DNA from 2 places in the Variovorax sp. PBL-E5 genome. Region 2 is predicted to be linked to the other one. Evidence: predicted binding sites of a transcription regulator. Region 2 holds the regulator's gene; the other holds the start of a gene.
What was found. Region 2 encodes LexA, which represses DNA repair genes until DNA is damaged. Its sites were predicted from a motif close to ACTGTATNNNNATACAGT; they were not measured.

Region 1: the regulator LexA is predicted to act here: its motif matches at 3,506-3,523, upstream of imuA (translesion DNA synthesis-associated protein ImuA).

The regions. Positions count from the first base shown of each region.
Region 1 covers NZ_LR594671.1:2,247,015-2,261,941, forward strand. The annotation lists gene WDLP6_RS10980 (metallophosphoesterase family protein) at 1-1,049, opposite strand, end outside; gene WDLP6_RS10985 (IclR family transcriptional regulator) at 1,154-1,969, shown strand; gene WDLP6_RS10990 (aldo/keto reductase) at 1,987-2,928, opposite strand; gene WDLP6_RS10995 (helix-turn-helix domain-containing protein) at 2,937-3,356, opposite strand; gene imuA (translesion DNA synthesis-associated protein ImuA) at 3,537-4,334, shown strand; gene WDLP6_RS11005 (DNA polymerase Y family protein) at 4,303-5,607, shown strand; gene WDLP6_RS11010 (error-prone DNA polymerase) at 5,600-8,953, shown strand; gene WDLP6_RS11015 (hypothetical protein) at 9,007-9,546, opposite strand; gene WDLP6_RS11020 (N-acyl-D-amino-acid deacylase family protein) at 9,590-11,059, opposite strand; gene WDLP6_RS11025 (ABC transporter ATP-binding protein) at 11,079-12,059, opposite strand; gene WDLP6_RS11030 (ABC transporter ATP-binding protein) at 12,056-13,090, opposite strand; gene WDLP6_RS11035 (ABC transporter permease) at 13,087-13,977, opposite strand; gene WDLP6_RS11040 (ABC transporter permease) at 13,980-14,915, opposite strand.
Region 2 covers NZ_LR594671.1:2,561,887-2,576,813, reverse strand. The annotation lists gene lpxK (tetraacyldisaccharide 4'-kinase) at 1-220, shown strand, start outside; gene WDLP6_RS12550 (Trm112 family protein) at 201-383, shown strand; gene kdsB (3-deoxy-manno-octulosonate cytidylyltransferase) at 402-1,169, shown strand; gene adk (adenylate kinase) at 1,297-1,953, shown strand; gene WDLP6_RS12535 (asparaginase) at 1,986-2,984, opposite strand; gene lexA (transcriptional repressor LexA) at 3,058-3,732, shown strand; gene WDLP6_RS12525 (hypothetical protein) at 3,874-4,218, shown strand; gene WDLP6_RS12520 (D-2-hydroxyacid dehydrogenase family protein) at 4,368-5,375, shown strand; gene WDLP6_RS12515 (MFS transporter) at 5,372-6,547, shown strand; gene WDLP6_RS12510 (tetratricopeptide repeat protein) at 6,537-8,738, opposite strand; gene WDLP6_RS12505 (3-hydroxyacyl-CoA dehydrogenase) at 8,803-10,323, shown strand; gene WDLP6_RS12500 (oxepin-CoA hydrolase, alternative type) at 10,334-11,113, shown strand; gene WDLP6_RS12495 (Crp/Fnr family transcriptional regulator) at 11,171-11,893, shown strand; gene WDLP6_RS12490 (phosphotransferase) at 11,907-12,995, shown strand; gene WDLP6_RS12485 (acyl-CoA dehydrogenase family protein) at 13,023-14,294, shown strand; gene WDLP6_RS12480 (GNAT family N-acetyltransferase) at 14,295-14,759, opposite strand; gene glmM (phosphoglucosamine mutase) at 14,806-14,927, opposite strand, start outside.

The DNA of each region.
Region 1 (14,927 bases), 310 kb from region 2:
CGGCCAAACTCCTGCACGCCGCCGGTCGCGGTGATCTGCATGCTTTCGGCCCATGGATGGCGCAGCTCCACGCCGACGTTGTCGAAGGTCGAGGTCTTCGGGTGTGCGAGCAGCCGTTCGTGTCGCGCAAGGGTCGCATCGCCGGCCTTCGCCTGCGCGCCCATCGTGCGGATCGAATGGGCGACATGGCCGTCGGCATGGACATCGACCACGAAGTAGCCGAGCTTCTCGACGTCGCCGCGGCCGAACTCGACGCTCGGCGCGACCTTGTAGAACTCCGAAAAATCGTGGCGCAGGAAGGCAGTCGACGGCAGCATGTAGAACTCGGCGTCGCCCACGCGTTCGTACCAGAAGTTGTGGACGTGGCCTGCGAACACGGCCTCGACCTGCGGCCGTTGCATCAGCCCCAGCAGCCAGGACCGGCCCGGCTCGTCGACGTTGTCGTAGTTGCCGCGCTCGCTGCGTGAATGAATGTAGGGCGGGTAGTGCATGAAGAGAAATACGCGCTTGTCGGCGGCGCGTTCGATCTCGTCTTCGAGCCAGAGCTTCTGGCGTTCCTCGTCGGGCAGCCCCGAGTTGAGCAGCAGCGAGTTGATGACGATGAAACGCAGTCCGCCTTCGTCGAAGGCGTGGTAGTCGGCACCGAAGGCCGCGCGGTACGTCTTCAGGAAGGACTCGCAGACCTGGTCGGCCGGCATCCAGTCCACGCGTTTGTCGCCGACGTCGTGGTTGCCCGGCGCGAGATGGACCGGGACCTTGACCGGTGCCGCGATGTCCTTGAAACAACGCACCGCCTCGTCGAAGGTCGGCAGCGACGGCACCGGATGAACGATGTCGCCGAGGTGCACCACGAAGCTCGGGGGCGGATCCATGGCCGCGATGTCCAGGAAGACGCGCCGGGCGCGCGCATTGGCCAGGCGGTTGGTTTCGTAGGGCGAACTGGACACGCCATCGCTTTCGTTGACGTGCGTGTCGGCGACCACCACGAACGAGAACAGGGGGCGACCGCGAAGGGCGCTGGGAAAGGTGGGGCCGGTTTCTTCGATCATGGTGATGAGAGATTCGTTATATTGATTTGCAATCAAGATAGTGGAATGAAATTGTCTGATCGGTTCGATAGAATGTCAACCACCGTTTTGGATGGAGACCTCGTTTGGCCGATCGACCCAGTCCCGACTTCCCGGACGCCGCGGATCTGGTCGCTCATCCCCAATTCGCGTCCACGCTGGCCAATGGCCTCGCGGTGCTCGGCTGCTTCGGCAGCGGCGCGGCGACGCTCGGCAACAAGGAAATCGCGGAGCAACTGGGCATGGCACGGCCCACGGTGTCGAGGCTGACCTTCACCCTGGTGGGCCTGGGCTACCTTCGACGCGATACGAGAACCGGCCGGTACTCCCTCGGGCCCGCCGTTCTCTCGCTCGGCTATCCGCTGCTGTCGCAATTGACCATTCGACAGGTGGCGGGCCCAGCCATGCTCGAACTGGCGCGCTATGCACGCGGTCCCGTGTCGATGGGAACCAGGGACCGGCTGCAGGTCGTCTACCTGGAAACTGTCCAGGGGCAGGACACGAACGACACGAAGCCCGACATCGGCTCGACGCGGCCCTTCCTGCGCACGGCCATCGGTCGGGCGCTGCTGTATGCGCAGGAGGCGCCGGATCGCGCCATCCTCCTCAAGCAACTCCAGAAAGCCTATCCCGAGGAATGGGACAAGTTCGGTCCGGCGCTGGATCTGGCCTTCGACGAAATCAAGTCGCTCGGCTTTTGCATCGTCTCGACCGACTGGCGGCCGACGCTCGCCGCCGTGGCCGTGCCGATGCGCGGGCGGGTCAACGGCATGTCGCTCGCCTTCAACGCGACAGTGCCCAGCTATTCGACGGACAGGAAGTACCTGGAGACGAACCTCGGGCCGCGTCTGGTCGGGCTGGTGAACAGCATCGAATACAAGCTCGGACTGCAGCAGAGCTGAAGCCGGGGGCCGGACGCCTAAGCGGCCAGCGAGGCGGCGTGCCGCTGCCAGAAGGCCGCGTCGGGCATCGGGCCGGTGCCGGCTGCCGCGTTGTCGGTCATGTGCTCGGGGCTTCCGGTGCCGGGAATCGTGCAGGTCACGGCCGGCGCGCTCAGCACGAACTTCAGCAGCACCTGTGCCCAGTTCGTGCAGCCGATCTCCGCGGCCCAGCCGGGCAATGGCTTGTCGCGCAAGCGGCGCAGCAGGCCGCCGCCGCCGAAGGGCAGGTTGACGATGACTGCGACGCCGCGCTCGGCCGCGAGCGGCAGCAGGCGCTGTCCGGCCTCGCGCGCATCGAGCGAGTAGTTGATCTGCAGGAAGTCGAGCTTCTCGGCACGCAGCACCGCTTCGACTTCGGCATAGGCCGATGACGTGTAGTGCGTGATGCCGATGTAGCGCACGCGGCCCTGGTCCTGCCAGCCGCGCAGGGTCTTGAGGTGGGTGCGCCAGTCGACCAGGTTGTGCACCTGCATCAGGTCGATGCGCTCGGCGCGCAGGCGCTGGAAGGACTGCTCCATCTGCGCGATGCCGGCCTCGCGGCCGCTGGTCCAGACCTTGGTGGCGAGGAAGGCGCGCTCGCGCTGCTTCGATGCGGCCAGCAGATCGCCGGTGGCCGCTTCGGCGCGGCCGTACATCGGCGAGCTGTCGATCAGCTTGCCGCCGGCGGCGAACAGTGCGTCGAGCACGCCGGGCAGGCGCTGGTATTCGGCGCTGCCGGGCGCGACGTCGAAGCCGATCCAGGTGCCGCAGCCGATGACGGGCAAAAGCTCGTGGGTGGAGGGGATGGGGCGGGTGTTCATCTTCGTTTCCGTCCGTGGCTGGGAGAAGGCGAGCGGAGGCAGGGCAGTGCAGATCGACAGACCGGCGCCGAAGCGCAGAAACCGGGCGCGCGTGACGCCCTCATGGGTTGCGGCTCCCATGTCGCGTCTCAGTCCATCGTCAGTTCGACATGAACGCGACGCCCGATAGCCGTCGCGATGTTGACCAGCGCATCGAGCGAGAAACGCGACACGCGGCCTCGCAACAGGTCGTTCATCCGGGGTTGCGTAATGCCGCAGCGCGTTGCGGCCTGGGTCTGGGTCCAGCCGCTCTCCTTGACGATGGCGGCGATTTTCTGCATCAGTTCCGCGCGCGCCCTGAGATTGGCCGCCTGTTCCGGCGTGTCGGCGATGGCATCCCAGACGCTGGCATGAGTATGAGCAGGGTTCATGTGCACTCCTTGATCATTTGCTGGAAGCGGCGTCGTGCCGTCTCGATGTGCTGCCTCGACGTGGCCTGGGTTTGAAGTCGTCAGGCTGTTCGCCACGTTGCCCCTTGTCGAGCTGGTATCCCACATCTTGTCGGACATCCGATGGAAAGTCTTTCAGGCATTGAAGGGAGTCGCCGAGAAAGCAGATCGGCTTCATGAATTATATCCAAGTAGATATAAATTGATCACGGCGGTTCTGAAAGGCATGTAGGAGGGATAAAGAAAAAGCGCGATGCGAGGCAGAAAATACTGTATAAAAATACAGTCATCCAATCCATCATGGGCCTCCCTTCCTTCGACTCCTTTTCCCCTGTCGCCCGCCACCACGTCTGGTGCGGCGACGAGTTGGGCCTGGCCGACGCGCAGGTCATCGGCACCGGCCATGCCGCCCTCGATGCGCAACTGCCCGGCGGTGGCTGGCCGGTCGGGGCCATGACCGAGCTGCTGCAGTCCGCGCCCGAGGCGCATGCCTGGCAATTGCTGCTGCCCGCGCTGGCGCAGGCGGTGCAGGGCAGCACCGGCCCGGTGGCGTTGATCGGCGCGCCGCACGAGCCCTTCGGTCCGGCGTTGGCGGCGCACGACCTGCCGGTCGAAGCGCTGCTGTGGGTGCGCAGCGAGGCACCCGCTGCGCGGCTCTGGGCCTGCGAGCAGGCGCTTCGCTGTGCCGACATCACCGCCGTGCTGGCCTGGCTGCCGCAGGCGCGCGTGGGCGAATTGCGGCGGCTGCAGCTCGCGGCGGCGCAGCACGACGCGCTGCTGTTCGTGTTCCGGCCCGAGCGCGCGGCGCAATCGACTTCCCCGGCACGCCTGCGCCTGCAACTGGCCACCTGCGAGCAGGACCGTACGCAGATCGACATCCGCGTCCTCAAGCGCCGCGGCCCGCCGCTGGCCTCGCCGGTGCAGTTGCCTGCGCGCAGCGAGCGCATGGCGGCGCTGCTCGCGGGCAGCCAGTTGCGGCGCAAGCTGCGGCGGCAGCAGGAGGGCGTTGAACCGGCCGCCGGCACGGCCACGGTGGTGCGCATCGAGGCATGGAAAGGAGGAGTGCATGCACTGGATCGCCTTGCGGTGGCTGCCTGAGGGCGATGCCGTCCTGCCGACCCCCGAAGCATTGGGCTGGTGGGCGCTGGGCTTCACGCCGCGCGTCGCCTGGGTCGACGAGGCGCTGTTGCTCGAAGTCTCGGCCTGCGAGCGGCTGTGGGGCGGCCGTCTGGCGCTGATGCGCCTGATTGCTGGCACGAACCCGGCAGCGCCGGTGCGCGTGCAGCAGGCCCAGGGCGCGACCAGCCTGATCGCGCTCGCACGGCTGCGTCTGTTCGCGCGCGGCGAGCCGCCGCCTGCCGAGCTGCCCTGCGGCCTGCCGCTCGGCACCCTGAGCGCGGCACACGATCACCTCGACGTGTTGGCCCACCTGGGCTGCCGCACCTGGGGCGAGGTGGCGGCGCTGCCGCGCGCCGGGCTCACGCGCCGCTTCGGCAAGGAATTGCGCGCGGCGCTCGATGCGGCCTATGGCCTGCGGCCCGAAAGCCATCGCTGGCTCACGCTGCCCGATGTCTTCGAGCAGAAGATCGAGCTGCCCGCCCTGGCCGAAGGTGCGCCCGAGCTGATGTGGTCGGCCAACCGCTTGCTGGCCGCGCTGCAGATCTGGCTGCGCGCGCGGCAGCGCGGCGCGGTCGCGGTCGAGCTGCAATGGACGCTGGACCTGAAGCGCCTCGAAGGTGTCGACCTGCCGCCGCACCAGCAGATCATCGTGCGCACGGCCGAGCCCACGCAGGACATGGCGCACCTGCGCCGACTGATGGCCGAGCGGCTCGCGCTCACCTGGCTGGCGGCGCCGGCCAGCTGGCTGCGCCTGCGCTCGCTCGAAACCACGCCGTGGGCCGGCGCGAGCACGAGCTTCCTGCCCGAGGACAACCGCAAGGGCGACAAGCTGCACGAACTGGTCGAGCGGCTCAGCGCGCGGCTCGGCGCAGGGCAGGTGCTGAGTGCGGTCGCACGGGCCGATCACCGGCCGGAGCATCGGCAGGCATGGCAGCCGGCCTTGCATGCGAAGCGAACCGATGCCCCGTCGCCGCCTTCGCGGCCGGAGCCGCCTTACCCTTCGTGGTTGTTGCGCGAGCCGCTGCAGCTGGAGATGCAGGGCGAGTACCCCTGCTACCAGGGTGCGTTGCGCAGGCTGGTCGGGCCGCAGCGGCTGGAGGCCGGCTGGTGGGCCGACGGCCGGCCGGCCGTGCGCGACTACTACATCGCCGAAAGCCCGAAAGCCGGCCTTGTGTGGATCTACCGCGAGCGGCCCTCGGCCTGCTTCGCATCGGACGAAGTGCGCTGGTACCTGCAGGGCCTCTATGCCTGAACTCAGCGACAAGCAACTGCGCGCCCGCATGTCGAAGGTGCATGTGCTGCCGACGGCGGCCGCGAAGCCGGTGCGCGAACTGCCGGACTATGCCGAACTGCACTGCGTCTCCAACTTCAGCTTCCAGCGGGGCGCATCGGCGCCCGAGGAACTCGTGGCGCTGGCCTACGAGCTGGGCTACGCGGCGCTCGCGATCACCGATGAATGCTCGGTCGCCGGCGTGGTGCGCGCCCACACGGGACTCAAGGATTACCTCGAACTGCTCGACGAGCAGGACCGCGAAAATCCCGACCTGCCGCCGCATCCGCGCAACCCGGACTTTCGCGTGCTGTACGGCAGCGAGTTCGTGTTCGAGCGCTTGCGGCTGGTCGCGATCGCACACGACCTCGAAGGCTGGGGCAACCTGTGCGAATTCATCACTGCCGCGCGCACCCGCGCGCCCAAGGGCGACTACCACGTGAGCCTCGAAGACAGCGACATCGCCTCGCTGCGCCACTGCGAAATCCTCCTCGGGCCGCGCCGCGCGTCGTCGGGCGGAATCTTCGACCTGCCGTCGCTGCAGGCCGATGTGGAAACCATTGCCGGCCTGTTCGAGCACAAGCCCTGGCTGCTGGTCGAGATGCCCAACGAATGGGACGACGATCTCTGGTTCGCCACGCTGCACGCGCTGGGCGAGCGCACCGGCCTGCCGCTCGTGGCCGCGGGCGACGTGCACATGCACGTGCGTTCGCGCAAGCCGCTGCAGGACGTGATCACCGCCGTGCGCGAGGGCAAACCGGTCGGCGAATGCGGCTTCGCGCTGCAGCCCAATGCCGAGCGCCATCTGCGTTCACGCAAGCGGCTGGCCGACATCTTCCCGCGCGCGCTGCTCGCCCGCACGCTCGAGGTGATACGCCGCTGCACCTTCGGGCTCGACGAGATCCGCGCGCATTACCAGTACCCGCTGGAAAACGTCGGCAACGGCGAGACGCCGGCGCAGACGCTGGTGCGCAAGACCTGGGAAGGTGCGCGCGACAAATACCCCGAGGGCATTCCCGAGCAGGTGCGCACGCAGGTGCAGCACGAGCTCGACCTGATCATCGAACTCCACTACGAGATGTTCTTCCTCACGGTCGAGGACATCGTGCGCTTCGCCAGGAGCGAGGACATCCTCTGCCAGGGCCGCGGCTCCTCCGCCAACTCGGCGGTCTGCTTCTGCCTCGGCATCACCGCGATCGACCCCGAAACCGGCCACCTGCTGTTCGAGCGTTTCCTGAGCCGCGAACGCCACGAGCCGCCCGACATCGACGTCGACTTCGAGCACCAGCGGCGCGAGGAAGTCATCCAGTACATCTACAAGAAGTATGGCCGCGAACGCGCAGCCATCGCCGCCGTCGTGATCTGCTATCGCTCGCGCAGTGCCTTGCGCGACGTCGGCAAAGCACTCGGCATCGACGAGCGGCTGATCGACGAATTCGCCAAGGACCACTACTGGTTCGACGAAGCCATCCTCGATCAACGCATGGACGAGGCGATGACACGTGCGGGCGTGCGCGAAGAGCGGCTCAAGCTGCACCAGTGGATCGAGCTCACGCAGCAGCTCAAGGGTTTTCCGCGCCACCTGAGCCAGCATGTCGGCGGCTTCGTGCTCACCCAGAGCCGGCTCACGCGCCTGGTGCCGGTCGAGAACGCGTCGATGAAAGACCGCTCCGTCATCCAGTGGGAGAAGGACGACCTCGAGGCCATGGGCATGCTCAAGGTCGACGTGCTGGCGCTCGGCATGCTGAGCGCGATCCGCCGCAGCCTCGATTTCGTCAACAGCTGGCGCGCCAGCACGCTGCAGATGCACGAGATACCGCATGACGACCAGGCGGTGTTCGACATGATCTGCGAGGCCGACACCATCGGCGTGTTCCAGATCGAGAGCCGGGCCCAGATGTCGATGCTGCCGCGCCTCAAGCCGCGCAGCTACCAGGACCTCGTGATCGAGGTGGCGATCGTGCGGCCGGGGCCGATCCAGGGCGGCATGGTGCATCCGTACCTCAAGAACCGAGAGAAGCTGCGCAAGGGCGGCCAGATCGACTACCCCTATCCGGATCTCATTCCTGCACTCGGACGCACGCTCGGCGTCCCGATCTTCCAGGAGCAGGTGATGCAGATCGCGATGATCGCAGCCAAGTTCACGCCCGACCAGGCCGATCGCCTGCGCCGCTCGATGGCCGCGTGGAAGCGAAAGGGCGGAGTCGAGAAGTTCTACGAGCCATTGGTCGGTGGCATGAAAAGGAACGGCTATGACCCCGCCTTCGCCGAAGCCATCTTCAAGCAGGTGCAGGGTTTCGGCGAATACGGCTTTCCCGAAAGCCATGCGGCCAGCTTCGCGAAGCTGGTCACGGTGAGCTGCTGGCTCAAGCACTACGAACCCGCGTGCTTCCTGGCCGCGATGCTCGATGCGCAGCCGATGGGGTTCTACAGCCCTTCGCAACTCGTGCAGGACGCACGGCGCCATGGCGTCGAGGTGCGCCCGGTCGACGTCACGTGCAGCCGCTGGGATTGCACCCTAGAGCTCCCGGCTGTTCCTCCTTCCCCCTCTGGGGGAAGGCTGGGATGGGGGCGCTTCGCCCACCGCCAAGGCAATCCCCACCAACCTGCCGTCCGCTTGGGCCTGCGCCGCATCGGTGGCCTCAGCGAGGCCGGCGCCCAGCGCTTGCTCGATGCTCGCGATGCATCGCCCTTCACCAGCACCGAAGACCTCGCATTGCGCGCCGAGCTCGACGGCAAGGACATGGCCGCGCTCGCCGCCGCCGATGCGCTGATCACGCTCTCGGGCCATCGCCGTCAGCAGGTCTGGGACGCGACCGCGCAGAAGCGCTCGCCGGCGCTGCTCAAGGGCGTGCCCATCCACGAGCGCGCGCTGCAATTGCCCGCCGCACCCGAAGCGGAGGAGATCACCGGCGACTACGCCTCGCTCGGCCTCACGCTGCGCCGCCATCCGCTGGCGCTGCTGCGCCCGCGCCTCGCGCGCATGCAGCTGCTGAGCGCCGAGCAGTTGCGCGCGCTGCCGCACGGCCAGACCGCGCGCGCCTGCGGCATCGTCATGGGGCGCCAGCGGCCGCAGACTGCCAAGGGCACGATCTTCGTCACGCTCGAGGACGAGACCGGCAACGTCAACGTGATCGTCTGGAACCACGTGGTCGAGGCCTGGCGCGAGCCGCTGCTGCGCTCGCACCTGCTCGCGGTGCAGGGCACGTGGCAGCGCGACGTCGACAGCGGCGGCGAGGTGCGCCACCTGGTGGCCACCGGCTTCAGGGACCTCACGCCGCTGCTAGGCCGGCTCGCGCAGAGCAACAAGAGCCGCGACTTTCACTAGGCCTGCGCCTTCGTGCCGAGACGGATCGCCCGTGGCGGGGTCCGGGCAGGCCTTCAGGCCGGCGCCAGCACCCGCAGCACGCGGCCATCGCCCACGAACGATTCGCCGACCAGCATCCGGAACGCCGCGCCGGGCTGGAAGCGCGCCAGCGCCAGCGCCGGCGCCAGGAACTCGACTTCCAGCGTCTGTGCCACGCCGCGCCGGAAGGTCTCGCCGGGGGCCACGAACCAGCGCGCCGAGAAGCCCTCGTTGTCGAGCACCAGCGCGCAGCGATGTTCGCCCGCGAGGATCGGCGTGTCCTCGGAGGGCAGCATCGGCGTGCGCAGCGTGAGCTCGACCAGCGCGTGCGGCTGGAACGGCGCGCCCGCCTCGAAGCTCGCGGCGCCAAGTGCCGGCGGGCGCCGGATCCGCGCCACCAGCCAGCTGATGATGTTGCCGATGACCGGCAGCCACAGCAGCATCATCAGCGTGCCGATGTTGCGCAGCGTGCCGGGCTCGGCGAACTGGCGCACGACGGCACCGGCCGCGGCCAGGCACAGCAGGACGATGACGATGATCTTGCGCCGGGACTGGATGGTGGTGCTGGTGGTCATGGGGGGGCCGCCGATGCGGCACGCCCATTCTCGTGCCCTTTGCTCAGTGCGCCCTCGGCTGCGCCCCGTCCCGGCGCACGATCACCTGCCCGTTGCGCGCGCCGCTGTGCGCGCCGTGCCGCCAGGTGACGGTGCCGTTGACGATCACGCAGTCGATGCCTTCGGCCGGCAGCGTCGGCGTCCTGTAGCTGGCCGCGTCGCGCACGGTCGCGGCGTCGAACACGACGATGTCGGCATGGTGGCCCACCTTCAGCGTGCCGCGCCCGTGCAGGCCGAAGTTGCGCGCGGTGAGCCCGCTCATCTTCCACACCGCGGTCTCCAGCGGGAACAGGCCGACGTCGCGGCTGTAGTGGCCGAGCACGCGCGGGAAGGTGCCCCACAGGCGTGGATGCGGGCTCTCGCCGACCGGAATGCCGTCCGAGCCGATCATGGTTTCGTCGAAGGCGAGGATGCGCTGCACGTCGTTCTCGTCCATCAGGAAGTAGATCGCGCTGCCGGGCTGCAGGCGGCGCGCGGCCTCGTCCTTCGCGACGCCCCATTCCCTGGCGATGTCGTCGAGGTCGCGCCCCGCGCACTCGGGATGCGGCTGGCTGTCGGCGATCAGCACGCGGCCTTCGAGCATGCCGCGGTCGGTGCGGATCATGGTCGAGCCTGCGGTGTAGGGATAGCAGTCGAGCGAGACGCACTGGTGCTTCATGGTCTCGCGGATGAAGGGCAGGGTGGTCTTCGAGCGGCCGAAGTTGGACGTGTTCTGGACCTTGTGGTGCGACACGACCACCGGAATGTCGAGCTCGCGGCCGATGCGGAAGGTCTCTTCGAGCGCGTCCATCACCTTGTCGGCCTCGTCGCGCATGTGCGTCACGTAGAGCGCGCGGCGGGCGCTGAGTGGCCGGCCGACTTCGATGATCTCCCCGGTCGTCGCCTTCACCGCGGGCGGATAGAAGGTACCGGTGGACATGCCGATCGCGCCGGCCTGCATCGCTTCCTCCACCAGCGCCTGCATGGCCGCGATCTCCTGATCGTTGGCGGGGCGGTCGAGGTCGGACATGGTGACCGCGCGCAAGGTCGAGTGCCCGACCATCGCCGCGACGTTGACCGACGAGGGCGTGGCGCGCAGCGCATCGAGGTACGCCGCGAAGGTGGTGAAGCGGCCTTCGGGTGGCGAGTCGATCAGGCTCAGCGGCATCGGCAGGTCCATGTCCGCGCGCAGCGGCGCGGCGCTGATGCCGCAGTTGCCCGCGATCACGGTGGTCACGCCCTGCGAGATCTTGAACGGCATCGCGGCCTGCGACAGAACGGCCTGGTCGTCGTGCGTGTGCGAGTCGATGAAGCCGGGCGCGACGATGCGGCCGGTGGCGTCGAGCGTTTGCGCAGCCGAGCCATGCGACAGATCACCGATCGCGGCGATGCGCCCATCGATGACGCCGACATCGGCATCGAAGCGCGGCGCCTTGGTGCCGTCGATCACGGTGCCGCCGCGGATCAGGAGATCGAAGTGCGAGGTGTCGGACATGGGAATCCTTTCGTTGTTTCTAGCGGAAATGGCATGCCACCCACTGGCCGCCGACGGAACCCGAAGGCCGCTCGGTCAACGCCGGCGTCTGCTCCTTGCACACGGCCTGCGCCAGCGGGCAGCGCGTGTGGAAGCGGCAGCCCGAGGGCGGATTCGCCGGGCTCGGCGGATCGCCCTGCAGCAGGATGCGTTTCGCGGGCGTGCGCGGATTCGGCACCGGCACGGCCGACAGCAGGATCTCGGTGTACGGATGGCGCGGTGCCGAGAACAGCGTGTCGCGGTCCGCCACTTCGACGATGCGGCCGAGGTACATCACGGCCACGCGATGGCTGATGTGGCGCACCACCGCGAGGTCATGCGCGACGAAGAGGTAGGCGATGCCGAGCTCGGCCTGCAGGTCCATCAGCAGGTTGACGACCTGCGCCTGCACCGACACGTCGAGCGCCGACACCGGCTCGTCGCAGACGATCAGCTTCGGACTGAGTGCGAGCGCGCGCGCAATGCCCAGCCGTTGCCGCTGGCCGCCCGAGAACTCGTGCGGGTACTTCTTCGCGGCCTCGGGCCTGAGGCCCACCTTGGCGAACAGCCATTGCACACGCTCGCGGCGTTCGGCACCCGAGCGCATGCCGAAATTCTTCAGCGGCTCGGCCACGATGTCGCCGGCCGACAGGCGCGGGTTCAATGACGCATACGGATCCTGGAAGATGATCTGCAACTCGCGCCGGCGCAGGCGCATCTCGCCGGGCGAGAGTCCCACCAGCTCTTCGCCGTCGAGCTTCACCGAGCCCGAGGTGGGCTCGACCAGCCGCATCACCGACTTCGCGGTCGTGGTCTTGCCGCAGCCCGATTCGCCGACCAGCGCCAGCGTCTCGCCGCGCGCCACGGTGAAGGAGACATCGTCGACCGCCTGCACCGGCGGCTTGGGCTTCGACAGCCAGCGCTGTGGCGAGACGTAGTGCTTGCGGAGCTGCTCGACCTTCAGCAGGACGTCGGCATTCATGCGACAGCCTCCTGCGCCCAGTCGACGCGGCCTTCCTCGACCGCGAAGCAGGCCGCCGTGTGGTCGCCGCCGCGCGCGACGAGCCGCGGCGTCTCGGCCATGCAGCGCGCATCCGCATGCGGGCAGCGCGCCGCGAAGGCGCAGCCGCGGCCGAGTTCGTGCGGCGCGGGCACGAGGCCCGGAATCTCCGCAAGCCGCGTGCCGCTGCCGTTCATCGACGGCATCGAGGCCATCAGCGCGCGCGTGTAGGGATGCAGCGGCCGGTCGAACAGGTCGACCACGTCCGCCTCCTCGACCTTGCGGCCCGCATACATCACGATCACGCGGTCGCAGCTCTCGGCCACCACGCCGAGGTCATGCGTGATCATCACCACGCCCATGCCGAGCTCCTTCTGCAGCCGCTTGATGAGGTCGAGGATCTGCGCCTGAATCGTGACGTCGAGCGCGGTGGTGGGTTCGTCGGCGATCAGCACCTCCGGGTTGCAGGCCAGGGCCAGCGCGATCATCACGCGCTGCCGCATGCCGCCGGAGAGCTGGTGCGGGTATTCGTTGACGCGCCGCTCGGGCTCGGGGATCTGGACCACGCGCAGCATTTCGACCGCGCGCTTCAACGCTTCGGCGCGGCTCGCCTTCTGGTGCAACTGCACCGTCTCGGCGATCTGCCGGCCGATGCTCAGCACCGGGTTCAGCGAGGTCATCGGCTCCTGGAAGATCATCGAGATGCGGTTGCCGCGGATCTGCCGCATCTCGCGCTCGCTCAGCTGCAGCAGCTCGGTGCCGCGCAGGCGCACCGTGCCGCTCACGCGCGCCGGTGGCGAGGGCACGAGGCGCAGGATCGACAGCGCGGTGACGCTCTTGCCGCAGCCCGATTCGCCGACCACGCCCAGCGTGCGGCCGGCGCACACGGTGAGGGACACGCCATCGACCGAGCGCACCGTGCCCGCGAGCGTGTCGAAGTGCGTGCGCAGCTCGCGCACTTCGAGCAGGGGTTCGCCGGGGGCCAGCGCGATGCGCGACAGCGGCTGCGTCATAGCTGCCTCGCGAGCCTGGGGTCCAGCGCATCGCGCAGCCCGTCGCCCAGCAGATTGATCGCCAGCACCGTGAGCGCCAGCAGGATGCCCGGGTAGAGGATGATGTGGAAGGCCACGGCGACGAAGTTGCGGCCCTCGGCCATCATGTTGCCCCAGCTCGGCGTCTGTGCCGGCACGCCGACGCCGAGGAAGGACAGCACGGCCTCGGTCAGCACTGCGGACGCGGCGACGAAGGTGGCCTGCACCACCAGCGGCGCGACGATGTTGGGCAGCACGTGGCGCAGCAGGATCACCGGCAGCCGTGTGCCGACCGCATGCGCGGCCTCGACGTACAGCTGCTCGCGCAAGGTCAGCGCGAGCGAGCGCACCAGCCGTGCGACGCGCGGCACCTCGGGCACCGTGATCGCGACGATCACGGTCGTCAGGCTGGCCTGCGTGACCGCCATCAGCGCGATCGCGAGCAGCGTGCCGGGGATCGCCATCAGGCCGTCCATCACGCGCATGATGAAGCCGTCGGTCCAGCGCACGAAACCGGCCGTGAGCCCGAGCAGCACGCCGAACACGGTCGCCAGCAGCGCCACCGACAAGCCCACCACCATCGACACGCGCCCGCCCCACACGGCGCGGCTGAACACGTCGCGCCCGAGCGCATCGGTGCCGAACCAGTGTTCGGCCGAGGCCGGCTGCATGCGCGCGAGCGGGTCGATGTCCTGCGGATCATGGGTCGCGATCCACGGCGCGCCGATGGACAGCAGCGCGACCGCGATCAGGAGCAGGGCACCGATGATCAGCGTCGGGTTCTTGCGCACCCAGCGCCAGCGCGGCGGCACGAAGGGCGTGTCGTCGGCCATTGTCGCGGCATCGGTCACAGGGAGAGTGGCGGACATGGTCAGTACTGGATTCGGGGATCGAACAGCCGATAGCTGAGGTCGATCAGGAGGTTGATCAGCACATAGACCCCGGCCGAGATCAGCAGCACGCTCTGGATCACCGGATAGTCATGCCGCTGCACCGACTCGATCACCAGCCGGCCGACGCCGGGAATGGCGAACACTGTCTCGGTCACCACCACGCCGCCGATCAAGAGCGCGATGCCGACGCCGACCGTGGTCGCGATCGGTATCGCCGCATTGCGCAGCGCGTGGCCCAGCACCGGCAGCACGCCCAGTCCCTTGGCGCGCGCGGTGCGGATGTAGTCCTCGTGCAGCACTTCGAGCACGGTGGCGCGCGTCATGCGGGTGACCAGTGCGATGTAGACCAGCGCGAGGTTCACGCAAGGCAGCACCAGGCTGCGCAGCCAGCCGCCCGGGCTCTCGGCGAAATGCACGTAGCCCTGCACGGGAAACCACGGCAGCCGGATCGAGAAGGCATAGACCAGCAGGTAGCCGACCAGGAACACCGGCACCGAAAACGCCAGCACCGCAAACAGCATCACCAGCCGGTCGACCCAGCTGCCCGCGCGGTGCGCCGCCAGTGTGCCGAGCGGCACCGCGACCACGAGCGTGAGCAGCATGGTCAGCAGCGCGATCGACAGCGTCGGCTCCAGCCGCTGCGCGAGCAGATGCGTCACCGGCACCTGCGTGAAGATCGAGGTGCCGAGGTCGCCGCGCGCGAGCTTGCCGAGCCAGAGCACGAACTGCTGCCAGAGCGGCTGGTCCAGGCCCAGCGCGGTGCGCAGCTTGGCGATGTCGTCGACGGTGGCGAGGTCGCCCGCGATCAGCGCGGCCGGATCGCCGGGCGAGAGATGGATCAGCAGGAACACCACCACCGCCACCACCGCCATCACAGGGAGCGTCGAGAGCAGGCGTCTGGCGAGATAGCCCATGGATGTGCGATG
Region 2 (14,927 bases):
GCAATGCATCGCATTGCCCGATCACGACGATTTTCATCACTGGACGTCCCCGCCCAACAACGGCAGCCACACGCTGATCTGCACGGAAAAGGACGCCGTGAAACTGTGGCGAACAGCCCCTGCAGCCTTGGCCGTCCCTCTGGTGTTCGAACCCGCGCCGGCCTTTTTCGCCGCGCTCGATGCGAAGCTATCATCCCTCGATGGACACCAAGCTGCTTGAACTGCTCGTCTGCCCCGTGACCAAGGGCCCGCTGACCTGGAATGCAGAGAAGCAGGAACTTGCCTCGCGCAGCGCACGCCTCGCTTATCCGGTGCGCGACGGCATCCCCGTGCTGCTCGAGACGGAAGCACGCACCCTTTCCGACGAAGAATTGGGCCTTTGAGCCGGGCCGCGGCAAAGCGTGGTTTCGTTCACCGTTCTCATCCCTGCCAGGCTGGCGTCGACGCGCTTGCCGGACAAGCCGCTGGCCGACATTGCCGGCCTGCCGATGGTGGTTCGCGTTGCGCAACGCGCGCATCAGTCTGCCGCACGCAGCGTCGTGGTGGCCGCGGACGATGCGCGCATCGTTGCCGCTTGCGAGGCCCATGGCGTGCAAGCCCTGCTCACCCGCACCGACCATCCCAGCGGCAGCGATCGCCTCGCCGAGGCTTGCACCCTGCTCGGCCTCGCGGACGATGCGATCGTCGTCAACGTGCAGGGTGACGAGCCACTGATCGATCCGGCGCTCATCGATGCCGTGGCCCACACTCTGGACTCGCATCCCGATGCGGTGATGAGCACGGCAGCACACGCGATCGACTCGGTCGACGATTTCGTGAATCCGAATGTCGTGAAAACCGTGCTCGATGCGCAAGGCAACGCGCTTTACTTCAGTCGCGCGCCGATCCCATGGTGGCGCGACGGCTTTGCAGGGAAAGGCCCGACCACATTGCCGCGTGCACCGCAAGCGCTGCGTCATATCGGCATCTATGGCTACCGCGCCGGGTTCGTGCGCCGGTTTCCGGATCTGCCGCCGGCACCGATCGAGGGCACCGAAGCGCTGGAACAGCTGCGCGCACTGTGGCACGGGCACCGCATCGCGGTGCATGTCAGCGACCATGCGCCAGGGCCGGGCATCGATACGCCGGAAGACCTGGCCCGCGTGCGCGCGCTGCTGTCGGCCGCGTAGCCAGCCTCGCCCTGGTCCGCGATTCGGCCGCGGGACGCATGCTATCCTCGATCCAACTCCGCCCTGCGCCGCTCACGTGGCGAGTGTGCATGGCGCGACAGAATTCAAAGAACCGTCCGAGGACACCATGAGACTGATTTTGTTGGGCGCCCCCGGGGCAGGCAAAGGCACGCAAGCCGCCTTCATTTGCCAGAAATATGGCATTCCCCAGATCTCCACCGGGGACATGCTGCGAGCCGCGGTCAAGGCGGGTACCGCGCTCGGCCTGCAGGCGCAGGCCGTCATGGCATCCGGCGCACTCGTGAGCGACGATCTGATCATCAACCTCGTCAAGGAACGTCTCGCACTGCCGGATTGCGCGAACGGTTTTCTCTTCGACGGCTTTCCTCGCACCATTCCGCAGGCCGAAGCCATGCGCGCGGCGCAGGTCAACCTCGACTATGTGCTCGAGATCGACGTGCCTTTCGCAGACATCGTCGAGCGCATGAGCGGTCGCCGCTCGCACCCGGCCTCGGGACGCATCTACCACGTCAAGTTCAATCCGCCGAAGACCGAGGGCAAGGACGACCTGACGGGCGACGACCTGGTCCAGCGCGAGGACGACAAGGAAGCCACCGTGCGCAAGCGTCTCGAGGTCTATAGCCAGCAGACACGTCCCCTGGTCGACTATTACGCGGCATGGGCCAAGGCCGAGCCGGCTGCGGCGCCGAAGTACCGCGCCATCAGCGGTGTCGGCACGGTCGATGAGATCACTCAGCGCGCGCTCACGGCGTTGAGCAGCTGATCGGCCCCCTTCGCGCGAACATTCCGGTTCTCTCAGGCGGTCGATGGGCTGCCCAGGAGTTCCAGCATGAGGGCGATGCGCGCCTTCACCGGCGTCAAGGCGCCGACGCTGGGTATCGATTCCGCTTCGCCGGCTTTCGGCAGGATGCGCCCCTGCGCGCATCGCGTCGCACGCACCACGGCCACACCGGCGGATTGCGCCCGAAGTGCTGCCTCTTCGAGCGCATGGTGAAGCGTGCCGTTGCCGGTGGCCGCGAGCACCAGGCCTTGTACCGGCTCTGCCGCACCGAGCCGGCGCTCCTGGAGCAGTGAATCGACGATGCTCCCGCGCGCCTCTGCGTGGCTCACCAGGATCTCGACCCGAGGCCATGTCCGCGCTTCGATCATCCGTTCGAACAGGCCTGAGGCGACATCGGCGGCCGCGCCGGGCCAGCTTCTGTGGAGCCGCACAACGCCTTCCTCGACATAGCCCAACGGGCCCGCGTCACCGGAATCGAATGCATCGAGCCGATAGGTGTGGACCTTGCGCACATCGAACGCGCTGTGCACCGTCCCTGCACACACGGCCACGACGCCGTGTGCACCTGGCATCGCAGCGACCACGAGGGCATCGCGCACGTTCTGCGGTCCGTCGGGTGCCAGGGCAGTGGCCGGCCGCATCGCGCAGGTCAGAACCACGGGCTTGTGCGGCGAAAGCACCGATTGCAGGAAGAACGCCGTCTCTTCCAGCGTGTCGGTGCCATGCGTGATGACGATGCCCGCCACGTCGGGCTCGGCGAGCCAGTGAGCGCAGCGCAGGGCGAGCTCGCGCCAGACCACCGACGTCATGTCCTTGCTGTCGATCTGCGCGACCTGCTCCGCCAACAATGAAATTCCGTCCGGCGCCTCGATGCCGCTCAGCAGATCCGACACGCCCACCTGGCCGGCGGCATAGCCGATGTTGTCACCGGGCGCCGCCGCCCTTCCGGCGATGGTGCCGCCCGTCCCCAACACGATCACGCGGCGCCGGCCGTCTCGAATGTCCTGGGCCATGGCTTGCCAACTTTCTAAAACTGGTTAAAAATACAGGTACTGGATATTCAGCCAGTGCCGCAAGGAGTCATTCATGCAGTTTGCCGTCAAGCTTACCGCCCGTCAGCAGCAGATTCTCGACCTCATCCAGAGTGCCATCGCGCGCACCGGCGCTCCGCCCACTCGCGCCGAGATTGCCGCCGAGCTCGGCTTCAAGTCGGCCAATGCAGCCGAAGAGCATCTTCAGGCGCTGGCCCGCAAGGGTGTCATCGAACTCGTGAGCGGCACTTCGCGCGGCATCCGCCTCAAGGGCGATGCGCTGCGCTCCCTCAACGAATCCCGCAACAACCAGTTCTCCCTGTCCCTCCCCGGCATGGCCCAGTTGGCGCTGCCGCTGATCGGCCGTGTGGCCGCAGGCTCGCCCATCCTTGCGCAAGAACACGTCGATCAAACCTATTACGTGGAAAACACGCTGTTCCAGCGCCAGCCCGACTACCTCCTCAAGGTTCGCGGCATGTCCATGCGCGACGCCGGCATCATGGACGGCGATCTGCTCGCCGTCCAGGCCACCAAGGAAGCCCGCAACGGGCAGATCGTGGTGGCACGGCTGGGCGATGAGGTGACGGTCAAGCGCCTCAAGCGCAATAAGCAGGTCATCGAGCTGCATGCGGAAAATCCCGATTACCCCACCATCGTGGTTCAGCCCGGCGAGCCCTTCGAGATTGAAGGCCTTGCAGTCGGCCTGATCCGCAACACGATGCTGATGTAGCTGCGGCAGCCATCGCATGCAGCCGCATGCGCGAAGATCCCGGCCGCAACAGGTGGCGGGCGTATGGCGAAGGCCATCACCCTGTCGAAGCCGATGAAAGCAATCCTGCCTGTGTTCAACCTCTGATTTTCTGGAGTTCACATGGGAATCGCTCTTCTCAGCATTGCTGATTTTTTCACACCACTGCAATCGCTGGCGAGCCGCTGGATGCCGGCTCGTCGATCGCGCCGCACCGCTTCGGCTGGCCTGCGGTATGTGAGTGTTCGGCCCAGCTGCGCGGTGCACCCCGGCGCATCGGCGCAGGCCGAAGTGCCAGCGCCGATGCGTCCCTTGCGCGTCGTGCGCACGGTCGACGCCCAGCAATCTGGCGGGCGTGCCAGTCGCGTGTTGATTTCGGGCCGCATGGTCGACGTCTGCGCCGAGCTCGATCGGCTGGCCGCCCTGGAGGCCGCGGACGCAACACCACGAGCAGCCGGACTGCATTGACACGGAGCGGCCTGTCGCCGGCGCAGGTTCCAGACCCGCGCCGCGGACGTTCGCCGAGACGATGACCTCGCCGCACGCGCATCTGGCCGAACCGTGTCCAGCCACGCGCCGACACGGCGCGTTGGCAACGCGAGGCACAATGGCACGCCATGAACATTGTGATCCTCGACGACTATCAGGACGCGGTGCGCAAGTTGCGCTGCGCCGCCAAGCTCGATGCATACGCAGCCAAGGTCTATACCAATACGGTCAAGGGCATCGGACAGCTCTCGATCCGGCTCAAGGACGCTGATGTGATCGTGCTGAACCGCGAACGCACCCAGGTGTCCCGTCAACTGATCGAGAAGCTGCCCAAGCTCAAGCTGATCTCGCAGACAGGGCGCGTCGGCGCACACATCGATGTGCACGCCTGCACCGAGCAAGGCATTGCGGTGGCCGAAGGCACGGGTTCGCCGCTGGCACCTGCAGAGCTCACCTGGGCGCTCATCATGGCCGCGATGCGCCGCCTGCCGCAATACATCAGCAACCTCAAGCACGGCGCGTGGCAGCAGTCGGGCCTCAAGTCGGCCTCGATGCCGCCCAACTTCGGGCTCGGCTCGGTGCTGAAGGGCAAGACCCTCTGCATCTGGGGCTACGGCCGCATCGGCCAATTGGTCGCCCGCTACGGACAGGCCTTCGGGATGCAGGTGGTGATCTGGGGCCGCGAAGAAAGCTGCGCCAAGGCAAGGTCCGACGGCCTGCAGGTGGCCCCCAACCGGGACGCGTTCTTCATGGCTGCCGACGTGCTGTCGATCCATCTGCGCCTGACGGACGACACGCGCGGGCTGGTGACGCTGGAAGATCTGTCGCGCATGAAGCCGACCGCACTCTTCGTCAACACCTCGCGGGCGGAACTGGTCGAACAGGATGCCCTGCTCGCCGCGCTCAATCGCGGCCGGCCCGGACTGGCGGCGATCGATGTGTTCGAGAGCGAACCGCCGCTGCAGGGCCACGCGCTGCTGCGGCTGGAGAACTGCATCTGCACGCCGCACATCGGCTACGTCGAGCAGGACAGCTACGAGATGTACTTCGGCCAGGCTTTCGACAACGTCGTCAGCTTCATCAAGGGCAACCCCACCAACATCGTCAATCCCGGCGCGCTGCAGGTCCGTCGTTGAAGCAGCCCGCATTGCCGGCTGCATCGTGGGCGTTGCTGGCGGGTAACTTCGTGATCGGCACGGGCGTGATGGTGGTGCCCGGCACGCTCAATGAACTCAGCACCTCGCTGGAGGTCAGCGCCGCGACCGCCGGCCAGCTGATCACCGCAGCAGCGGTCGTGATGTGCCTGGGCGCACCCCTGCTGGCTGCCGTGGTCGCGGGGTGGGATCGCCGCATCCTGCTGAGCTGCACGATGCTGTGGTATGCCGCCGGACATTTGCTCGCCATGCTGATGCCCAACTTCGGCGGCCTGCTGGCGGTGCGCATGCTCACGGTCGTCGCGCCTGCCATCTTCACCGCACAAGCGGCCGCGTGTATCGGCATGCTGGTGCCCACCGAACAGCGAGGCCGCGCCGTCACCTTCGTCTTTCTGGGTTGGTCCGTGGCCTCGGTGCTGGGCTTGCCGATCGGCGCGGTCATCGGCGGCCACTTCGGGTGGCGGACGGCCTTCGCGGCGATCGCGTTTCTTTCCGTGCTGAGCGCATACGGGATCTGGTCCCGGCTTCCGGCCGGCATCCGCCCCGCCGCGTTGTCGCGCGAGGCCTGGGGACGCGTGCTCAGGAATCCCTTGCTGATGGGCGTCGTGTCCGTCACTGCCCTGCAAGGTGCAGGGCAATTTGTCCTGTTCAGCTATTTCGCGCCCGTTCTCCGGCAGACCCTGGGCGCGAACGCAAGCGAACTGGGCCTCGTCTGGGGCTGGTTCGGCATCTGCGGCCTCGCGGGCAACGTGCTGGTGAGCCGCTACATCGACCGCATCGGTGCGTCGCGCATGGTGTTGATCACCACGGTGCTGATCGGCGTGAGCCTGCTTCTGTGGCCGCTCGGAATCACGCTCGGATGGCTGGCGTTGATCCTGGTGCCCTGGGGCTTGGGCTGCTTCGCGGCCAATTCGGCGCAGCAGGCGCGACTGGTTTCGCTCGCGCCGGTGCTTGCGCCCGGCTCGGTCGCGCTGAACAGTTCCGGCATCTACGTGGGGCAGGCCGTCGGCGCTGCCACGGGCGGCTGGTTGCTGGCCCATGAGGCCGCCAGCTGGATGAGCTGGGTCGGCCTCGTGACGATGCTGTTGGCGCTGGCGCTCAGCATGGCGGTGGACCGCGCGCAGCTGGCGCGCGGCGCAGCGCTCAGCGTTTGACGGGCTTGACGGGCCGCGGCGCGATTTCCGCCTCGGTGGTCGGATCGAACAGTTCGAAGTCGATCACATTCGGGTCGATCGGCGGTACTGGCTTGGGCGTTTCCATCGGCGCCGCAATGGTCTCGTAAGCCGTCCTGTCGAATTCCGCAAGATCCATCTCGCCGACAGCTGCACTGTGCGACGCGCCATGAACCGGGCCCGGCGCCGCCACCGGCGCATCCGGAACCAGGACCGTATCGTGCTGCAGGCCGTGGTCGATCGCGCCATAGATCGATGCCGGCAGCGTCGGCCCATCCGTCACGGGCTCGGGCGGACTCTCGGGCTCGACAGGCGCCGAGGCCGTCGGTTGCTGGTCGTGCGCATAGGTATCGAGGAACGAATGCGGCGTGACCGGTGCGGGCGGCGCACTGTCCGGATCGATCACTTCCTTGGCCACCGAATACAGCAGCAGCAGCTCCTGGTAGGCGGCAAGGTCGAAGGCGTCTTCTTCGTGCGAACCGGGCTTGCGGAACACCAGTTCCTCGATCAGGGCCAGGGTGCCTGGCGCCGGCCACTGCGACTCGATGCGCGCCAGGGCACTGCGGTAGTGCTCGAGTCCTCTGCCCGTGTCGGTGAACTTCTCGAACACCGGCACATCGGCATTGAACGCACGCTCGAATTCCTCGGCCAGCCGCGCATAGTCCTCCTGGCGTCCCAGCGAGTGGAAGATCCGCAGGAGGTCGAGGTATGCCAGGGCGCTCGTGCCGGGATTGGCGGCGATGTGCTCGCGCAGCACCGCGATCGCCTGGTCATGCTGGCCCAGCGAGAGAAAGAAGTCCGACTGCTGCTGCACGTCGAACAGCTCTTCGGTGTTGACCGGCCGCACCGGCGCGCCATCGGGCGTACGCGCCGGATGCGGTATCGGTTCGTCGAAGCCGCTGTCCTCGTCGGGCTCCAGCGCCGCGAAAGGCGCGGCACCGAAGGTGGTGGAATTGGCGCTGCGACGTGCAGACGCCGGATCCTGGTCGGCATCCGAATCGAGTTCGTCGTCGAACGAAACGCTGCGCGGATTCGACCGAGTCGGCGGCTCCTCTTTGCGCGGTGACGCTTCGCCCCACCAGGCAGGTGCCGCAGCCCGTCGTGCCAGGCGCCACAACATAAAGATGGCCAGCAGAGCGAGCAGCAAGAGAAAGATCAGCGCATAGACGAGCGGGTTGCGATAGCGGCTCTCGCGCGCCTCGGCAAGTTCGCTTTGCACTGCGAGCAGGGTACGCTGGTTCTGGGCAGTCTGTTGACGCAAGGTCGCCAGGGTGGCCTCCAGCGTCTGCATGCGTTGCGCGTCGCGCTCGGCGGTTTCGGATCCGCTGCCCGTCATGGCACGCCACTGGCTCGCTGCCTCGGCGCGCCGGGCCGGATCTTCGGCGACCGGCCCCGCCGCAAGTTGCGAAGAAGTCTTGAGCCCCGCCTCCACGGCGGGAACGGGCTCCATCGGCTCCAGCTGAAGACGGGGTGCGCCAGTCACCACCTCGTGCTTCGGCTCGGCGGCCGGTTGCGGCGTCGGCGCAGCGGCACGCGGCGCGGCCGGCGCTTGCGCGACCACGACCCGATGCGGCACCGGTGCAGGACGGTGGCGCGGCGGCGGCGCGTTGCGATCACGCGCTCGCGCAACGGCTGCGGACGAGCTGCTGCGCCGTCGCTGAGACAGGTTCGACGACGTCCCGTTCTCCTCGCCGAACGATGACCCACGCGCGGCCCCCTGCGACCTATCGGACGATGCCTGCGGACCCGACGAAGAAACACCTGGCAAGGCGACATCCGCTGGCACGTCGGCGAGCAGCACGAAGACACGGGTGGACTTCATGTCGCAGCCCGCACGCACCGTCACCGTGACCACGGGCTCTTCAACCGGCGCTCGGGAACGGATGCGCATGCGCGGGTTGCTCGGACCTGAGCCTGGTTCAAGCGCTACAGTCACACGTCCATCGGCCACGGGCGTATCGCCCTGCACGACATCGGCACCCAGACACAGGGAATCCCCCGAGTCGGCGGCATCGAGCGAAAGCGGGATCGCCATGTCAAGCGGCTTGCCGATCCAGGTAGACCCCTGGGGCCGACCGATCGTCAAGGCGGATGATTCAATGGCGAATCCCAGGAGGACCAGGACCGTCGCAAGGCGTGGGAATTGCAAAATAAGCGGGGGTGCGAAAGGCAATCAAAAGTTGACACATTCTGACACGAGGGTCAGGGCTATTCATTCACCGAGGGACAATTATCAAATGACTGTGAACTTTTCCAACATAGGTGTTATCGGCGCTGGCGCCATGGGGCGCGGTATTGCCCAGATTGCAGCACAGGCCGGAAGCCAGGTTTTCCTGCTCGACAGCTTTGCAGGTGCAGCGTCGCGTGGACGCGACGCTCTCCTCGCGCAATGGCAAAAAATGGCCGACAAGGGCAAGCTCGATGCGGCACAGCGCGAGGCCTTGTCCGCGCGGGTGCACGCCGTCGAATCGCTGCAGGCCCTCGCCGGCTGCGATCTGGTGATCGAGGCCGTCATCGAGGACCTGGAGGTCAAACGCAAGCTGTTCCTCGAGCTCGAAAGCGTGGTGGCGCCCACGGCCACGCTGGTGACCAACACCTCGTCGCTGTCGGTCACCGCGATCGCGGCGGCGCTGGCGCATCCCGGGCGCGTGGCCGGGTTCCACTTCTTCAACCCGGTCCCGCTGATGAAGGTGGTCGAAGTCGTGGCCGGCTTCAAGACCGACCCGGAGGTCTGCCGGCAACTCGCCGGCTACGCGGCGCAGATGGGCCACACCGCGGTCCAGGCGAAAGACACGCCCGGCTTCATCGTCAACCATGCGGGACGCGGCTACGGCACCGAGGCCCTGCGCATCGTCGGCGAAGGCGTCGCGGATTTCGCCACCATCGATCGCATCCTCAAGGACCAGGCCGGATTCCGCCTCGGCCCGTTCGAGCTGCTCGACCTCACGGCGCTCGATGTCTCGCATCCGGTGATGGAATCGATCTACCGCCAGTACTACGAGGAGCCGCGCTACCGGCCCAGCGTCATCACTGCCCAGCGCCTGACGGCCGGCGCCCTCGGGCGCAAGACGGGTGAAGGCTTCTACCGCTATGTCGATGGCGTGATGCAACAGACGCCCGAACCGCCCGTGCCGGTGGTCGACACGACGCCTGCGGTGTGGGTGTCGCCGCGCGCGGCCCGGCGGCCCGAGTTGCTGCGACTGGTGCATGAGCTCGGCGCGCAGCTCGAAAGCGGCGCAACGCCCTCTTCCGCCGCACTGATCCTGGTCGCCCCGCTGGGCTTCGACGTGACGACCGTGGCCGCCGTCGAGCGACTCGATGCGACCCGCACGCTGGGCATCGACCTGATGGTGGACGATGCGGCGACCAAGCGCCGCGTGCTGGCGACCAATCCGGCCACGCGCCGCGACATGCGCGACGCGGCCCACGCGCTGTTCGCGCGCGACGGCAAGGCGGTGAGCGTGATCCGCGACAGCGGCGGCTTCGTCACGCAGCGCGTGATCGGCAGCATCGTCAACATCGCGGCCGACATGTGCCAGCAGCAGGTCTGTTCGCCGGCCGATCTCGAAGTCGCCGTCCGGCTGGGCCTCGGCTATCCGCAGGGTCCGCTGGCGATGGGCGATCTGTACGGCCCCACCAACGTGCTCGAAGTCCTGTTCAACCTGCAGACCGTGTACGGCGATCCGCGCTATCGCCCGAGCCCCTGGCTGCGCCGACGCGGCGCGCTCGGCCTGAGCCTCACCCACGAAGAAGAGTAGCGAGAAACGGATGACCGCAGAACTGAAAAGCACGAGCGAGGGGCACACCATGGTGCTCACGCTCTCCAATCCCGCGCAGCGCAATGCCCTGGGTCCCGAGATGTACGCGGCGGGCATCGAGGCGCTCAACGGCGCCGAGAACAGCGACGAGGTCCGGAGCGTGGTCATCGTGGGCGAAGGCGCATGGTTCTGCGCCGGAGGCTCGCTGCAGCGGCTGACTGCCAACCGCGAGCGCGAGCCCTCGGTGCAGGCCGAGAGCATCGAGGCATTGCACACCTGGATCGATTCGATCCGCACCTTTCCCAAGCCCGTCATCGCGGCGGTGGAAGGTGCAGCGGCCGGCGCCGGCTTCTCTCTTGCGCTGGCCTGCGATTTCGTCGTCGCGGCGCGCGACGCGGTGTTCGCGGCCTCGTACAGCAACGTCGCGCTGTCGCCGGACGGCGGCCTGAGCTGGCATCTCGCGCAGTCCCTGCCGCGCCAATTGGCCAGCGAGTGGCTGATGCAGGGCGAGCGCATCCAGGCACCGCGCCTGCATGCGCTCGGCCTCGTCAACGAACTCACGGAAAGCGGCCAGGCGCTGGCGACGGCCCTCGCGCTGGCAGGCCGGCTCAATGCGCGCGCGCCCAATGCGCTGGCCAGCATCAAGGAGCTGCTCAGCGACGCGCGCGGCGCGACGCTGGTCTCGCAGCTGGGCCAGGAGCGGGATCATTTCGTTCGCAACCTGCACCACGCCAACGCCGGCATCGGGATCGCCGCCTTTCTCGCCAAGCAGACGCCGCGCTACGAATGACGCCGCGCGTCTCTCGCGCGACAACCCTTCGCCCACCAGTCACCGACAGGACAGTCCATGGACGATCCCATTCTTACCATCGAAGAACGTGAGGCGATCAACAGTGGTCGCTGGTTCTCTTCCCTTTCCCCATCCCTTCGCCACGACATCCTCCGATGTGCTTTCGTCAAACGCTTCAAGGACGGCGAGCTGATCGCCGCGCGCGGCGATCCGCCCGAGCAGTGGATCGCATGCGCGAAGGGAGCGGTGCGCGTGAGTTCGACGGCAGTATCGGGCAAGCAGGTCACGCTGACCTATGTGGAGCCGGGCATCTGGTTCGGCGACGTGGCGATGTTCGACGGCGACCGGCGCACCCACGATGCGTATGCGCATGGCGACTCCACCATCCTGTGCGTGGCGCGCGCCGATTTTCGCAAGATCCTGTCGAACCACGTCGAGCTCTACGAAGCACTGATGCGCCTGCAGGCGCGCCGCATCCGCACCTTGTTCGGGCTGGTCGAGGACCTCAACACCCTGCCCCTGCGCGCCCGGCTCGCCAAGCAACTGATCCATCTGGTTCGCAGCTACGGCGTGCCGAACCTCGCGGACGGCAGCCAGATGCGCATCGGCCTGCAACTCGCGCAGGAGGAATTGGCACAACTGCTCGGCGCATCGCGCCAGCGCGTGAACCAGGAACTCAAGGCCATGGAGCGCGAGGATGCGATCCGCATCGAACCGGCCGGCCTGGTGGTGCTGGACCGCGCCGCGCTGATGCGCATCTCCGAAGCCGACGACCAATAGCGACCTCAGAGACATGACCCAGGACTTCGACAACTTCGTCGGCACCCGTGCCGTCTCCAAGCAACATCTCTTCGACGTCGATGCACTGACGGCCTGGCTCGAAAAGAACCTCGACGGCTTCAAAGGACCGCTGGCGGTCGAGATGTTCAAGGGCGGCCAATCCAACCCGACCTACAAGCTCGTCACGCCGTCGCAAAGCTACGTGATGCGCGCCAAGCCGGGGCCGGTCGCCAAGCTGCTGCCCTCGGCCCATGCGGTGGAACGCGAGTTCAAGGTCATGCGCGGTCTTGCCGGCACCAACGTGCCGGTGCCGCGGATGTATGGCCTGTGCGAGGACGAATCGGTGATCGGCCGCGCCTTCTACGTGATGGAGTTCATGGCCGGCCGCGTCCTCTGGGACCAGTCGTTGCCTGGCATGAGCAATGCGGAGCGCAGCGCCATCTACGATGAGATGAACCGTGTCATTGCCGCGCTGCACACGGTGGACTTCGCCGCGCGCGGCCTGGCCGACTACGGCCGGCCGGGCAACTACTTCGAGCGCCAGATCGGGCGCTGGAGCAAGCAGTACCTCGCCTCGGTCACGCAGCCGATCCCCGAGATGGACCGCCTGATGGAATGGCTGCCGGCCCACATGCCGGCCAGCGCGCGCGACGCGCAGATGAGCTCGATCGTGCACGGCGACTTTCGCCTCGACAACCTGATGTTCCACCCCACCGAGCCGCGCGCCATCGCCGTGCTCGACTGGGAGCTCTCGACGCTGGGCCATCCGCTGGCCGACTTCAGCTACCACTGCATGTCGTGGCACATCGCGCCGGGATCGTTCCGCGGCATCGGTGGCCTCGACCTCGAGAGCCTGGGCATTCCGACCGAAAGCGACTACATCCGCAAGTACTGCGAGCGCACCGGCATCACCACGCCCGAGGCGCTCGCGCCGGACTGGAATTTCTACCAGGCCTACAACCTCTTTCGCATGGCCGCGATCCTGCAAGGCATTGCCAAGCGGGTCGAAGCCGGCACCGCATCGAGCGAGCAGGCGGTAGCCTCCGGTCGCGGCGCACGTCCGATGGCCGAAATGGCCTGGCAATTCGCACAGCGGGCCTGAGGCCTTACCCCATTCACAGGAGGCAGCATGGATTTCGATTATTCGGCCAAGACCAAGGACCTCCAGAAGCGCGTCGCCGCCTTCATGGACAACCACATCTACCCGGCCGAAGCCGAGTACAGCGCCGAGCTGGCGGCCAACACCGCGGCGGGCAAGCGCTGGACCGCGCTGAGGACCGTCGAGAAGCTCAAGGACAAGGCCAAGGCCCAGGACCTCTGGAACCTGTTCCTGCCGGTCGACAGTGCCGCCGCCTCCGGCTACGAGGGCGCGGGCCTGACCAACGAGGAATACGCACCGCTGGCCGAGATCATGGGCCGCGTGCCATGGGCCAGCGAAGTCTTCAACTGCTCGGCGCCCGACACCGGCAACATGGAAACCATCGCGCGCTACGGCTCCGAGGAAATCAAGGCGCGCTGGCTCAAGCCGCTGCTCGAAGGCCAGATCCGCTCGGCCTTCGCGATGACCGAGCCCGACGTGGCCTCCAGCGACGCCACCAACGTCGCCACCCGCATCGAGCGCCAGGGCGACGAGTACGTGATCAACGGCCACAAGTGGTGGATCTCGGGCGCTGCCGATCCGCGCTGCGGCGTCTTCATCACCATGGGCAAGAGCGACCCCGACGCGCCGCGGCATTCGCAGCAGAGCATGGTGATCGTGCCGGCCGATGCCAAGGGCATCCGCATCGTGCGGCCGCTCAACGTGATGGGCTACGACGATGCGCCGCACGGCCACGTCGAGATGTATTTCGAGAACGTGCGCGTGCCGGTGGGCAACATCCTGCTGGGCGAGGGCCGCGGCTTCGAGATCGCGCAAGGCCGCCTCGGCCCGGGCCGCATCCACCACTGCATGCGCCTCATCGGCCTGGCCGAGCGCGCGCTCGAGCTGATGTGCCGGCGCGCGTCCTCGCGCGTGGCCTTCGGCAAGACCGTTGCGTCGCAGACCGTGACGCAGGAACGCATCGCCGAAGCGCGCTGCAAGATCGACATGGCGCGCCTGCTCACGCTCAAGGCGGCCTGGTTGATGGACGTGGCCGGCAACAAGGTCGCCAAGACCGAGATCGCGATGATCAAGGTGGTCGCGCCGAGCATGGCCTGCCAGGTGATCGACTGGGCCATGCAGGTGCATGGCGGCGGCGGCATGTGCGACGACTTCCCGCTCGCCTACGCCTATGCCGGCGCGCGCACGCTGCGCTTCGCCGACGGTCCGGACGAAGTGCACCGCAATGCGATCGCGAAGTGGGAACTGGGCAAGTACGGTACCGGCAAGACCGACAACGAGATGCCCGTCACCCGGTTCTGATCAAAGCTTCTTCTGCAGGAACATCGCCGAGCCGAAGGCCGGATCGAGCTGGAAGCCGGCGAAACCTTCGCGTTCGTACGCGCGCAGCGCGCTCGCGTTGCCCGACAGCACTTCGAGCGTGAGCTTGCAGGCGCCGCGTGAGCGCGCCTCGGCCTCCACCCGGCGCAGCATGCGCTGGGCTACACGCCGGCCGCGGTGGCTCGCCAGCACGACGACATCGTGCACGTTGACCAGCGGTTTGCACGCGAAGGTCGAGAAGCCCTCGATGCAGTTCACAAGGCCGATGGGCTGCTCGCCGTCATAGGCCAGCACGCTGAAGGCCTGCGGCCGGGCCGCCAGCGCGCCGGGCAGTGCGGCCCGCACCTCGGGTGCCAGCGGCGTCCCGCCGCCGGCCGGGTCGCACGCATAGGCGTCGAGCAGCGTGACCACTGCTTCGGCATGCGCGGGATGTCGATAGTCGGCCATCACGAGTTCGATCACGCGGATTCCTTCTTCAGGCGCGCATTGCGCGTCAGCCCAGGGTGGCGGCGAGGCGGTGTGCGCAAGCCTCGGCCTGCGCCGCATCGCGCGCCTCGACCATCACACGCACCAGTGGTTCGGTGCCGCTCGCGCGGATCAGGACACGGCCCGCTT